2 regions of the Janthinobacterium sp. BHSEK genome follow, and region 1 is predicted to be linked to the other one. Evidence: predicted binding sites of a transcription regulator. Region 1 holds the regulator's gene; the other holds the start of a gene.
The links. The regulator sigma-54, encoded in region 1, starts transcription at its own class of promoters, with help from an activator protein. The targets are predictions, from matches to a motif close to TGGCANGNAANCTGCTTT.
Positions count from the first base shown of each region.

Region 2: AC0V2Y_RS04300 (urease accessory protein UreD) is a predicted target of sigma-54. The motif match lies at 3,977-3,994, and genes of this name have one in related genera.

Region 1 is NZ_JBWBYV010000018.1:108,025-113,584, forward strand. It holds gene hpf (ribosome hibernation-promoting factor, HPF/YfiA family) at 36-395, opposite strand; gene AC0V2Y_RS08870 (RNA polymerase factor sigma-54) at 465-1,943, opposite strand; gene lptB (LPS export ABC transporter ATP-binding protein) at 1,948-2,703, opposite strand; gene lptA (lipopolysaccharide transport periplasmic protein LptA) at 2,703-3,284, opposite strand; gene lptC (LPS export ABC transporter periplasmic protein LptC) at 3,310-3,921, opposite strand; gene AC0V2Y_RS08890 (KdsC family phosphatase) at 3,964-4,497, opposite strand; gene AC0V2Y_RS08895 (KpsF/GutQ family sugar-phosphate isomerase) at 4,497-5,507, opposite strand.
Region 2 is NZ_JBWBYV010000010.1:112,045-117,604, reverse strand. It holds gene AC0V2Y_RS04325 (urease accessory protein UreF) at 1-159, opposite strand, end outside; gene ureE (urease accessory protein UreE) at 159-683, opposite strand; gene ureC (urease subunit alpha) at 697-2,397, opposite strand; gene AC0V2Y_RS04310 (urease subunit beta) at 2,399-2,728, opposite strand; gene AC0V2Y_RS04305 (urease subunit gamma) at 2,752-3,054, opposite strand; gene AC0V2Y_RS04300 (urease accessory protein UreD) at 3,080-3,922, opposite strand; gene AC0V2Y_RS04295 (EAL domain-containing response regulator) at 4,077-5,560, opposite strand, start outside.

The sequences.
Region 1 (5,560 bases):
TAGTTGATCACAACCGGTTGAAAGTCGCAGGCCGCTTAGGCGGCGGCGAATTCTTCTTCCGAGTTGTCTGGCAGATGCTTGATCGCCTCTTTACCGTGCCCTTGCACTTTGGTTTTGTATTTCATCACTTGCCTATCGAGCTTGTCGATCAGGGCATCGATCGCGGCATACAGGTCTTGCGCCAGGCTTTCCACATAGACGGTTTTGCCACTCAGACGCAGGTTGACTTCGGCCTTTTGACGTTTTTCTTTCTCTTTGAGGTTATCCACGGTCAGAATCACGGCGATATCGATGACTTGATCGAAATGACGTTTCACGCGCTCCAGCTTCGTTTGTACGTATTCACGGATGGCTGGTGTCACTTCGAGATGATGTCCGCTGATGGTGAGATTCATACACACTCCTAAAGATGATCGGGTTCGTGCGGTCCATCCTATCCGGCCCGCAGAGGAACCGAAAAAAACTTACAAACACTTACGCAGGCTCACTGGCGGAATTTTCAATGCTTCCCGGTATTTGGCAACAGTACGTCGCGCAATCACCATGCCTTGTTCCCCCAGCATGTCCGCAATCTTACTGTCGGATAAAGGATTTTTAGGGTCTTCTGCTCCTGTCAGTTGCACGATCAATGCCCGTATCGCCGTCGATGACGCTTCGCCCCCCGCTTCGGTGGCGACGTGGCTACCAAAGAAATATTTCAACTCGAACATGCCGTGCGGGGTCAGCATGTACTTTTGAGTTGTTACCCGCGAGATAGTACTCTCGTGTAAACCCAGTGTATCAGCTATTTCACGGAGCACAAGGGGGCGCATGGCAACGGCCCCATGCGAGAAAAAGTTCTTTTGCCTTTCTACTATCGCCTGCGCCACGCGCAGGATCGTGTCGAAGCGCTGGCGCATATTCTTGATCAGCCACTTGGCTTCCTGCAACTGTGCGCCCATGGCGCCCTCGCCCTTGCCCTGCTTGAGCAGGTTGGCGTACATGGCGTTGACGCGCAGGCGCGGCATGACGTCGTTGTTCAGGGTGACTTGCCAGCCATTGCGCGCGCGCTTGACGACGACGTCGGGCACCACATAGTCGGACACGTCCGAGGCGAACACGGCGCCCGGGTGCGGATTGCACTGGCGAATCACCGTCTGCGCCTCGCGCAAGTCTTCCTCGTCGCAATCGAGGGCTTTCTTCAGCTTGTTGAAATCGCGCTGGGCAAACCAGGCCAGGTGCTTTTCCACGATGACGAGGGCCATGCGCCGCGTCACCATGGCGACGTGCGGCAAGCGCTTGATCTGCAGCGCCAGGCATTCGGACGCATTGCGCGCGCCCACGCCCGGCGGATCGAAACTTTGCAGCAGCGACAAGGCCGTGCGCATCTCGTCGGCGTCGATTTCCAGCTCTTCCGGCAGGCGCGCCAGGATGTCGTCGAGCGACTCTTCCAGATAGCCATTGTCGTCGAGCGCGTCGATGATCAGCTCGACCAGCGCACGGTCGCGCAACTCGAGCACCGTCACGCGCATCTGCTCCATCAGGTGCTCGCGCAGGGTGCAGTGGTGGGCCTCCAATTGCGGACGGGAATCTTCGTCGTCGGGCGCCTTGCCCCGGCTCGCCTCGCTCCAGTCGCTGTCGCCGCCATCCGCGGCGGCCGCGCCGTCGCCCCCCTCGCCGTCAAACGTTTCCGCTTCGGCCGGCGCTGCGGGCGCCTCCTGGCCTGGCGGCTGGGGCGGCGCTTCGGCCGGCGCGGCCGTGGAACTCAAGGCCCCGTCGGACAGCAGGCGCAGCGAACGGTCGAGCGGATCGTCGAGGCGCTCGAGCAAGGGATTGTCCGTCAGCAGCTGCTCGAGTTCCTGGTGCAATTCCAGGGTAGACAATTGCAACAGGCGTATCGATTGCTGCAACTGCGGCGTCAGTGCCAGATGCTGCGAAGTGCGCAGCTGCAATGATTGTTTCATTGGCTCACATGCGGAAGTGTTCGCCCAGATAGACCCGGCGTACCGACTCGTTGGCGATGATGTCGTCGGGGCGTCCCGACGCCAGCACCGAGCCCTGGTTGATGATGTAGGCACGGTCGCAAATACCCAGCGTCTCGCGCACATTATGATCGGTGATCAGCACGCCGATATTGCGCTCCTTCAAGAAGCGCACGATGCGCTGGATCTCGATGACGGCGATCGGATCGACGCCGGCGAAGGGCTCGTCGAGCAGCACGAAACGGGGATCGGTGGCCAGCGCGCGGGCGATTTCCACGCGGCGGCGCTCGCCGCCCGACAGGGACAGGGCCTGGTTCTCGCGCAGCTTTTCAATCTGCAGGTCGGCCAGCAGTTTATCCAGGCGCTCCTCGATCTCGGCCTTCTTCAGGGGGCGGCCTTCGACGGTCTGGATTTCCAGCACGGCACGGATATTGTCTTCCACCGTCAGCTTGCGGAACACGGACGCTTCCTGCGGCAGGTACGACAGGCCCATCTGCGCGCGGCGGTGGATCGGCAGGCTGGAAATGTCCACGCCGCTGATATCGATGCTGCCGCCATCGGACGGCACCAGGCCGACGATCATGTAGAACGACGTGGTCTTGCCGGCGCCGTTCGGGCCCAGCAGCCCCACCACTTCGCCGCATTCGACTTGCAGCGAGACGTCATGCACGACTTGCCGCTTGCCATAGGTTTTTTGCAGCCCGCGAACGATCAGGGTACTGCCGCAACGAGTATTGTCCATTATTTCGTTCCTGGCGCAGGCGTGGCCGGCGCTTTCTCCGCCGCGGGCGCCTTGGTCTTCGGCTGGATCACCATGCGCACGCTGCCGCCATCGGGGGTGCTGGTGCCGCTGTTGGAATTTTCCATCGCAAACACTTCCTTGCGGCTGTCATACGAGATGAAGGCGCCATTGGCCACGTCGGTCACTTTCGTGCCCTCCAGGCGCGTCAGCTTGGCCCTGGAAAACAGTTTCACCACTTCCGTCTTGTTGTCGTATTCCACGCGCTCCGCTTCGCCTTCGACCCACAGGTCGCCCGCGCCATCGCGCTTCTGGCGGAAGGTGGCCAGCTTGCCGGGATCGGCCCAGAAGGTAATGAACTGGTAGCCTTGCGGGTCTTCCGTGATCAGGGCCCGGCCCGCCTTCATGGTCAGGGTGCCCTTGACCAGCACGACGTCGCCCGTCAGGGTACGGATCTGCTTGACGTCATCGACGTGGCCGCTACGCGCCGTGATGACGGCTTCCTTCTCGGAATCGGCCTTCTCGGCATGCGCCACGCCCATCATGGCCAGAGAAAATACGCTCAACAGCAAGATGTTCTTCATAGTATGGTTTCCTTGTTTCATTCTGTCATTTTGCCGCCGCGGCCGGGCGCGGTTTCGGCGGGAGTACCATGCGCAGCGCATTTTGCACTTCCACCACGCCGGTGGCGTTATTGGCCTTCATGCCGATGCCATTGAGGCGCGAAGTACCCGTCAGGATATCGACCGGCACGTCCGTTTCCATTCTTTCCTCGTCCGGAAACACCGTCAGCGCTTCCGTCCTCACGGTCAGGTTCTGCGCCTTCGGACTGGCCGCGCGATCGATCACGACCTTGCGGTGCAGTTGCAGCCGGGTATTATCCTGGTCGATATGCGCCAGTTCCGCATTCATGTTCAGCGGCGGCATGCCGGGCGTCAGCTTGCGCACGAAGGGCTGGTCGATATCGGACGAATCGTCGAGCGGATAATGCGTGAGCTTGGTGCCCGACACGATATAGCTGGGTTTACCCGTCAAATCCATGCGCACCAGGCTGAAATTGGTGATGAAATAGTCGGGCTCGTCCAGATGCTTGCTGGCCCTGATGTCCTGGCCATTCTTGTTCATCACTTCGAGCAGCCAGAAGCTGCCCAGCGCGACGACGACCGCGCCCAGCACGGTAAAAATCATGCGCCAGCGATGGGCGCCTCCTGGCTTACGCATAGGGCTTCACTCTTTCAAAGGTCACTGGCGGCAAGGCGCGCCTCACTCCAGGAACGGCGCCATGACGCGCGCATAGTTGTCCTGGGCGCGCAGCAGGAATTCGCAGATCTCGCGCACCGCGCCGCGGCCGCCGCCGGCCTGCGTCACATGGTGCGCCAGGCCCTGCGCTTCCGGACGCCCGCCCGGCACGCTGACGGCAAAGCCCACGCGGCGCAGGATGGGCGCATCGATGACGTCGTCGCCGATATAGCCGCATTGTTCTTCCGTCAAGCCCGTCAGCGCCAGCAGCTCGCGAAACGGCGTCAGCTTGTCGTGACCGCCCTGGTGCACATGGGTAATGCCCAGGTCTTGCGCCCGGCGTGCCGTGATGGCCGAGCGGCGCGCGCTGATGATGGCCGTCTGCACGCCCGATTCCTGCAGCAGCTTGATGCCCAGGCCATCATACACATTAAACGTTTTCATCATCTCGCCATCGGGGCCGAAATGCAGGCTGCCGTCGGTCAGCACGCCATCGACGTCAAAGATCATCAGTCTGACCTTGGCCGCGCGCGCCAGGTTGTCCGCTACGCTCTCCATCAGATCACCTTCGCTTGCGTCAGATCATGGATATGCAGCGCGCCCACGAGCTTGCCGTCGGCATCGACGACCAGCATCTGGTTGATGCGGAACTGCTCCATCACGGCTACGGCGTCGACGGCCAGGCGCTCGGGCGCGATGCTGCGCGGCTGCGCATGCATGACGTCGCGGATCGCCACTTGCGTGAAATCCTGCACGCGCTCGAACATGCGGCGCAAGTCGCCATCCGTAAACACGCCCACGGGGCGGTTGTCCGCATCAACGACGGCCGTCATGCCCATGCCCTTCTTCGTCATCTCTTCCAGCGCCTGCAGCAGCGAGGCTTCCACCGGCACCTTCGGCACCCGTTCGCCGCTGCGCATGACGTCATGCACGTGCGTGAGCAGGCGGCGGCCCAGGGCGCCGCCCGGGTGCGAGCGGGCGAAATCTTCTTCCTTGAAGCCGCGCAAGTCGAGCAAGGCCACGGCGATCGCATCGCCCAGGGCCAGGGTGACGGTGGTGCTGGCCGTCGGCGCCAGGTTCAGCGGACAGGCTTCTTTCTCAACAGAAATATCCAGGTGCACGTCGGCCAGCTGCGCCAGGCTGGAGTTCGGCTTGCCCGTCATGGAAATGAGCACGCCGCCCATGCGCTTGACGACGGGCATGATGGCCATCAGCTCGGACGATTCGCCCGAGTACGAGATGGCAATAAAAGCATCGTCCGACGTGACCATGCCCAGGTCGCCATGGGCCGCTTCGGCCGGATGCACGAACAGGGCCGGCGTGCCGGTGGAAGCGAGGGTGGCGGCAATCTTGCGCGCGATATGGCCGGACTTGCCGATGCCGGAAACGACGACACGCCCCGTGCACTGCAGCAACAGCGCCACGGCGCGGCCCACGCTGTCGTCCGTGGCCAGGCGCGCGTGCAGCGCAACGATGGCGTCGGACTCGATCTGCAAGGTGGTGCGGGCCAGCGCGACGGCGCGCTCGGTCGTCGCTTGCATGTCAATTCGATCAAAAGCTTTCAGCATTGTTTTTTCATGGGTTACACTCATGCCCAAAGTATAAACGAATTAGGAAAGCA
Region 2 (5,560 bases), on a different contig from region 1:
CTGCGCCAGATGTTGCGCGATCCATGCGCGCGCCATGGCCGCATCCGTCACCAGGCCCGATTCCAGCGCCGCTTCCAGCCCCTGCGAATAGCTGTAGGCGCCGATCGGCAAGGCCGGGCTGGCGAACTGCAGCAGATGCAGCAGGGCCGACGCCTGCATCAGGCGGCGCCCGGTGCATCGCCGGGACGGTGGATTTTCTGCCGCAGCGGCACGGGTGCCAGCAAATGCTGGCCGTGGCCGTCGTGGTGGCCATGGCCGCCGCCGTAGGCGCCCGCTTCCGGCTCGAACGGCGCGTCTTCCTCTGTCACGGTCGCCTGCAAGCCTTCGAGCATCTCCCTCAACACCACGTCCTTACGGATGCGCAAAAAGCCGTCGCCCACCTGCGCCTGCGTGTGACGGTTCCCCAGGTGAAAAGCGCAACGCAGCAGAGTGTGCGCATCCGCGCAGCGCACCAGGTAGGTCGGTTCGCGCGCGGCGACGATCTGCACCACCTGCCCGCCCGGCCCCGTCATGCGCTCGCCGTCGCGCAGCACCGTGCCGCGCACGGTGAACACGGCCACGTCGTCGCCATTCGACAACACGGCGCGCAGACGGCATTTTTCGCGCTGGTCGTAGGGCAGCACCAGTTGGGCAAACGGCGCGCGGTCATCGTCGGGACCTAATTTGGTATGCAAAGTGAGCATGCTTGTCTCCCGCTTAAAATAGAAAATAACGCTGCGCCATGGGCAGCACGGCCGCCGCCTCGCACACGAGCAGCTGGCCGTCGGCGCGCACGGCATAGGTTTCCGGGTCCACTTCCATGTGCGGCGTGGCGCCGTTGTGGATCATGTCGGCCTTGCGCAAGCCGCGCATGTTTTTCACGGCGATGACGGATTTATTGAGTTTGAGCTGATGCCCGATATCGAGCTCGTAGGCCGCCTGCGAGACGAACGTAAACGACTTTTTCAGGCCGCCGCCGAAGGCGCCGAACATCATGCGGTAATGCACGGGCTGCGGCGTGGGAATCGAGGCGTTCGGGTCGCCCATCTGCGCGGCCGCGATCATGCCCCCCTTGAGTATCATCGACGGCTTGACGCCGAAAAAGGCCGGCTTCCACAGCACGATATCGGCGATCTTGCCCGCCTCGATGGAACCCACCACGTGCGATATCCCGTGCGTGATGGCCGGGTTGATCGTGTACTTGGCGATGTAGCGCTTGGCGCGGAAGTTGTCGCTGCGCGCCGTGTCGGGCGCCAGCGCGCCCCGCTGCACCTTCATCTTGTGCGCCGTCTGCCAGGTGCGCATGATCACTTCGCCCACGCGGCCCATGGCTTGCGAGTCGGACGACATCATCGAGATGGCGCCGATATCGTGCAGGATGTCTTCGGCGGCGATGGTTTCGCGGCGGATGCGCGACTCGGCAAAGGCCACGTCTTCGGCAATGGCCGGGTCCAGGTGGTGGCATACCATCAGCATGTCCAGGTGCTCGTCGAGCGTGTTGACGGTAAACGGGCGCGTCGGGTTGGTCGACGAGGGCAGCACATTGGACTGGCCCACGGCGGCGATGATGTCGGGCGCATGGCCGCCGCCCGCCCCTTCCGTGTGGAAGGTGTGGATGGTGCGGTCCTTGAAGGCAGCCAGGGTGTGTTCGAGGAAGCCCCCTTCGTTGAGGGTATCGCTGTGCAGCGCCACCTGGATATCCATGCGGTCGGCCACGGACAGGCAATTGTCGATGGCGGCCGGCGTGCTGCCCCAGTCCTCGTGCAGTTTCAGGCCGATGGCGCCCGCGCGCACCTGTTCTTCCAGGGGCAGCGGCAAACTGACGTTGCCTTTGCCCATGAAGCCCAGGTTCATCGGGAAGGCGTCGGCCGCCGCCAGCATGGCGTGCAAGTGCCACGGTCCCGGCGTGCAGGTGGTGGCGGCCGTGCCCACGGCCGGCCCCGTGCCGCCGCCCAGCATGGTGGTCACGCCGCTCATCAGCGCTTCCTCGATCTGCTGCGGGCAGATGAAGTGGATATGCGTGTCGACGCCGCCGGCCGTGACGATCATGCCTTCGCCGGCGATGATCTCGGTGGCGCCGCCGATGGCGAGCGTGACGCCGGGCTGGATGTCCGGGTTGCCCGCCTTGCCGATGCCGAAGATCAGGCCGTTTTTCAGGCCGATGTCCGCCTTCACGATGCCCCAGTGGTCGAGGATGACGGCATTCGTGATGACGGTGTCCATCACCTCGGCCGCACAACGCTGCGACTGGCCCATGCCGTCGCGGATGACTTTACCGCCGCCGAATTTCACTTCTTCGCCGTAGATCGCGTAATCATGCTCGATCTCGATGAACAGTGCCGTGTCGGCCAGGCGGATGCGGTCGCCCTTGGTGGGGCCGAACATCTCGGCATACGCGCTGCGGGGAATGCTGGCCATCTCAATCCTTTCCCGGTGGTGTGTCTTGCAGTTCGCCCATCACTGCGCCATTGAAGCCGAACACCTTGCGCTCGCCCGCCAGCGCCACCAGTTCCACCGTACGCTGCTGGCCCGGCTCGAAGCGCACGGCCGTGCCGGCCGTGATGTTCAGGCGCATGCCGTAGGCGCGCCAGCGCTCGAAGGCCAGCGCCGGGTTGACTTCAAAAAAGTGGAAGTGCGAGCCGACCTGGATGGGCCGGTCGCCGCGGTTGGCCACCACCACGGTGGCCGTGGCGCGCCCCGCGTTCAAGCTGATTTCGCCTTCTTCCAACTGGTATTCGCCTGGGGTCATGAGGGGCTCCTTCGCAAAAAAAACTACGGTATCGGGTGGTGCACGGTCACCAGCTTGCTGCCATCGGGGAAAGTCGCTTCCACCTGGATGTCGGGGATCATCTCGGCGATGCCGTCCATGACGTCCGCGCGCGAAAGTATCTTCGTGCCGTCCGACATCAGCTGCGCCACCGACTTGCCGTCGCGCGCCCCTTCCATGATGGCGGCGCTGATCAGGGCCACCGCTTCCGGATAATTGAGCTTCAAGCCGCGCGCCAGGCGCCGTTCGGCCAGCAGCGCGGCCGTAAAAATGAGCAGCTTGTCTTTTTCGCGGGGAGTCAGGTCCATGGTTTTCCTTGTGCTTCTTTCCTGTTCAAGTGTTCCAGATGCGGGGCACGACGGCGTCGCGCCCCAGCATGGCGGGGCGCAGCAACTGCCAGGCGGCCAGCATGATGCGGCGCGCCGCCTCGCTGTCGCCACACAGCAGGCGCACCGCCACCAGCGATTTCATCTGCGTGGCGCCAAATGCGGCGCCTTCCGGCACGGCGATCCCGCGCACGGCCGCCAGTACGGCGGAAGAAACGGGCGTGCCGACGGCGATCAGGGTGGCGCATACCGTGTGTCCGCCCAGGCCGAGGGGGCTGGCCATCAGCGCGCCGCGGGCGGCCAGCACGCCCTGCTCCCACCACAGCAGCTTGCCGCCGCGGCGGATCCGCACCTGCTGGCTGATGCTGCCCGTGTTAAAAATTTCCCCCGCGGCGCTGCGGCCCAGGCAGACGATGTCGCAGCCGATGTAGCCGGCGTCCGGCGCCAGCTCCACTTCATGGAGCTGGCGCACGCAGGCCTGGTCGAAGAAAATGCTTTCCTGCGGCAGCCACTCGATGGCGGCGCCGCGGCCCGCGCGCAGCACGATGTGCTGGCCCGAGACGTGGCCATTCGCGCGGTACCATTTGGCGGCGCCCGGCGACGTGAGCAAGGCGTGCGCGCCCTCGCCCGCCGTGACGTCGACGGCCAGCTGGTCGCCGCCCACCACGCCGCCGGGCGGATGGATGATGATGGCGTGGCAGACGCCATCGCCTTCCGGGTACAGGGGCTTTTGCACGCGCAGGGGGCCGCTGTGCGTGCGCTCGACGAGGCGGCTGACGCCATCGTGCAGCGCAAAGCCCAGGCGCAGATGCGCCTGCCAGGCGCCGTGCGCGCTGGCTGGTGTAGGCATGACTGGATGGCTGCTGTCTGGCATGCGGGGCAATCGCGTAAATAAGCGATTACCTAAGCAGGATATGTGCCAGCGTCAGGGGAAGGAAAAGTGAGAATCACGCACCGCGCTGCAGCGGACGCACCGGCATGGTGCATCGGCCGCACCGCGGCGCTTAGGCCTGGGCCATGGCCAGGGTGCGCCGTTCGCGCAGCAAGGCCGTAAACGACGCGGCGCCCAGGGGACGGCTGAAATAATAGCCCTGCATTTCATCGCAGCCGTGTTCCGTCAAGAAGTCGACCTGCTCGCGCGTCTCCACGCCCTCGGCGATGACGCGCATGTCGAGGTTGTGCGCCAGCGAGATGACGGAGCGGGCGATGGCCGCGTCGCTGCTGCTGGTGGTGACGTCGTCGACGAAGGATTTGTCGATCTTCAGCACGTCGATGGGGAAGCGCTTCAGGTAGCCGAGGCTGGAATAGCCGGTGCCGAAGTCGTCGAGCGAAATGCCCACGCCGATATCCTTCAGGCGCGTCAGGGCCGCCACGGCCTTGTCCGGGTCGCCCATCACCGTGCTTTCCGTGATCTCGATCCCCAGGCAGGCGGGCGCGATGCCGTATTTGCGCAAGGTCGCCTCGACGAAAGGCACCGTGCGGTCCTGCGCGAACTGCTTGCCGGACAGGTTGACGGCCACCTTGATGCTGCCCAGGCCCGCATCGTGCCACACGCGGATCTGCGCGCAGACGCTTTCGAGCACCCACTCGCCGATGGCCGTGATGGAACCATACTCCTCGGCCAGCGCGATGAACAGGCCGGGCGGCACCTTGCCCAGCACAGGGTTATTCCAGCGCAACAACGCTTCCGCGCCCAGCATGGCGCCCGTGCGCAAGCACATCTGCGGCTGGTAATGCACTTCGAATTCATCGCGGCCGATGGCGCCGCGCAGCTGCTGCTGCATGGCCAGGCGGGCGCGGATATCGCTGCCCATGCGCTCCGTAAAGAAGGCGTAATGGTCGCGCCCCATTTCCTTGGCGCGCACCAGGGCCGTGTCGGCGTGGCGCAGCACGTCGTCGAGGCTGTCGCCGTCGGCCGGGCACATGGCGATGCCGATGCTGGTGGTCAGCGCCAGGCGCTCGCCGTCGACGCTGAGTTCTTCGCGCAGGCCGGCCAGGATGGTTTGCGCCAGCGCCAGCGTGCGGCCCAGCAGGGCATCGTCCTGCAGCAGGATCTGGAATTCGTCGCCCCCCTGGCGCACCACCGTGTCGCCCTCGCGCACGCAGCCGGACAGGAAACGCGCCACCACCTGCAAGGCCTTGTCGCCCACAGCCTGGCCGTGCGAATCGTTGATGTTCTTGAAGCGGTCCAGGTCCAGGCACATCAGCACCACCTGCTGGCCGTCGCGCAGGGCGTTCGCGCGCGCCTGTTCGAAACGCTCGCGCAGCAGCACGCGGTTCGGCAAACCCGTCAACGCGTCGTGGTAGGAGAGGAAATCGATCAGATGCTGCTCGGCCTTGCGCTCGCTGATGTCGAGGAACACGCCGATGTAGTTGACGACGGCGCCGTCCGGGCCATGCACGGTGGAGGCGCTGAGCAGGCAGGGATAGGTGTCGCCGCTCTTGCGCCGCGTCTGCACCTCGCCCGACCAGCAGCCGCTGCTGCGCA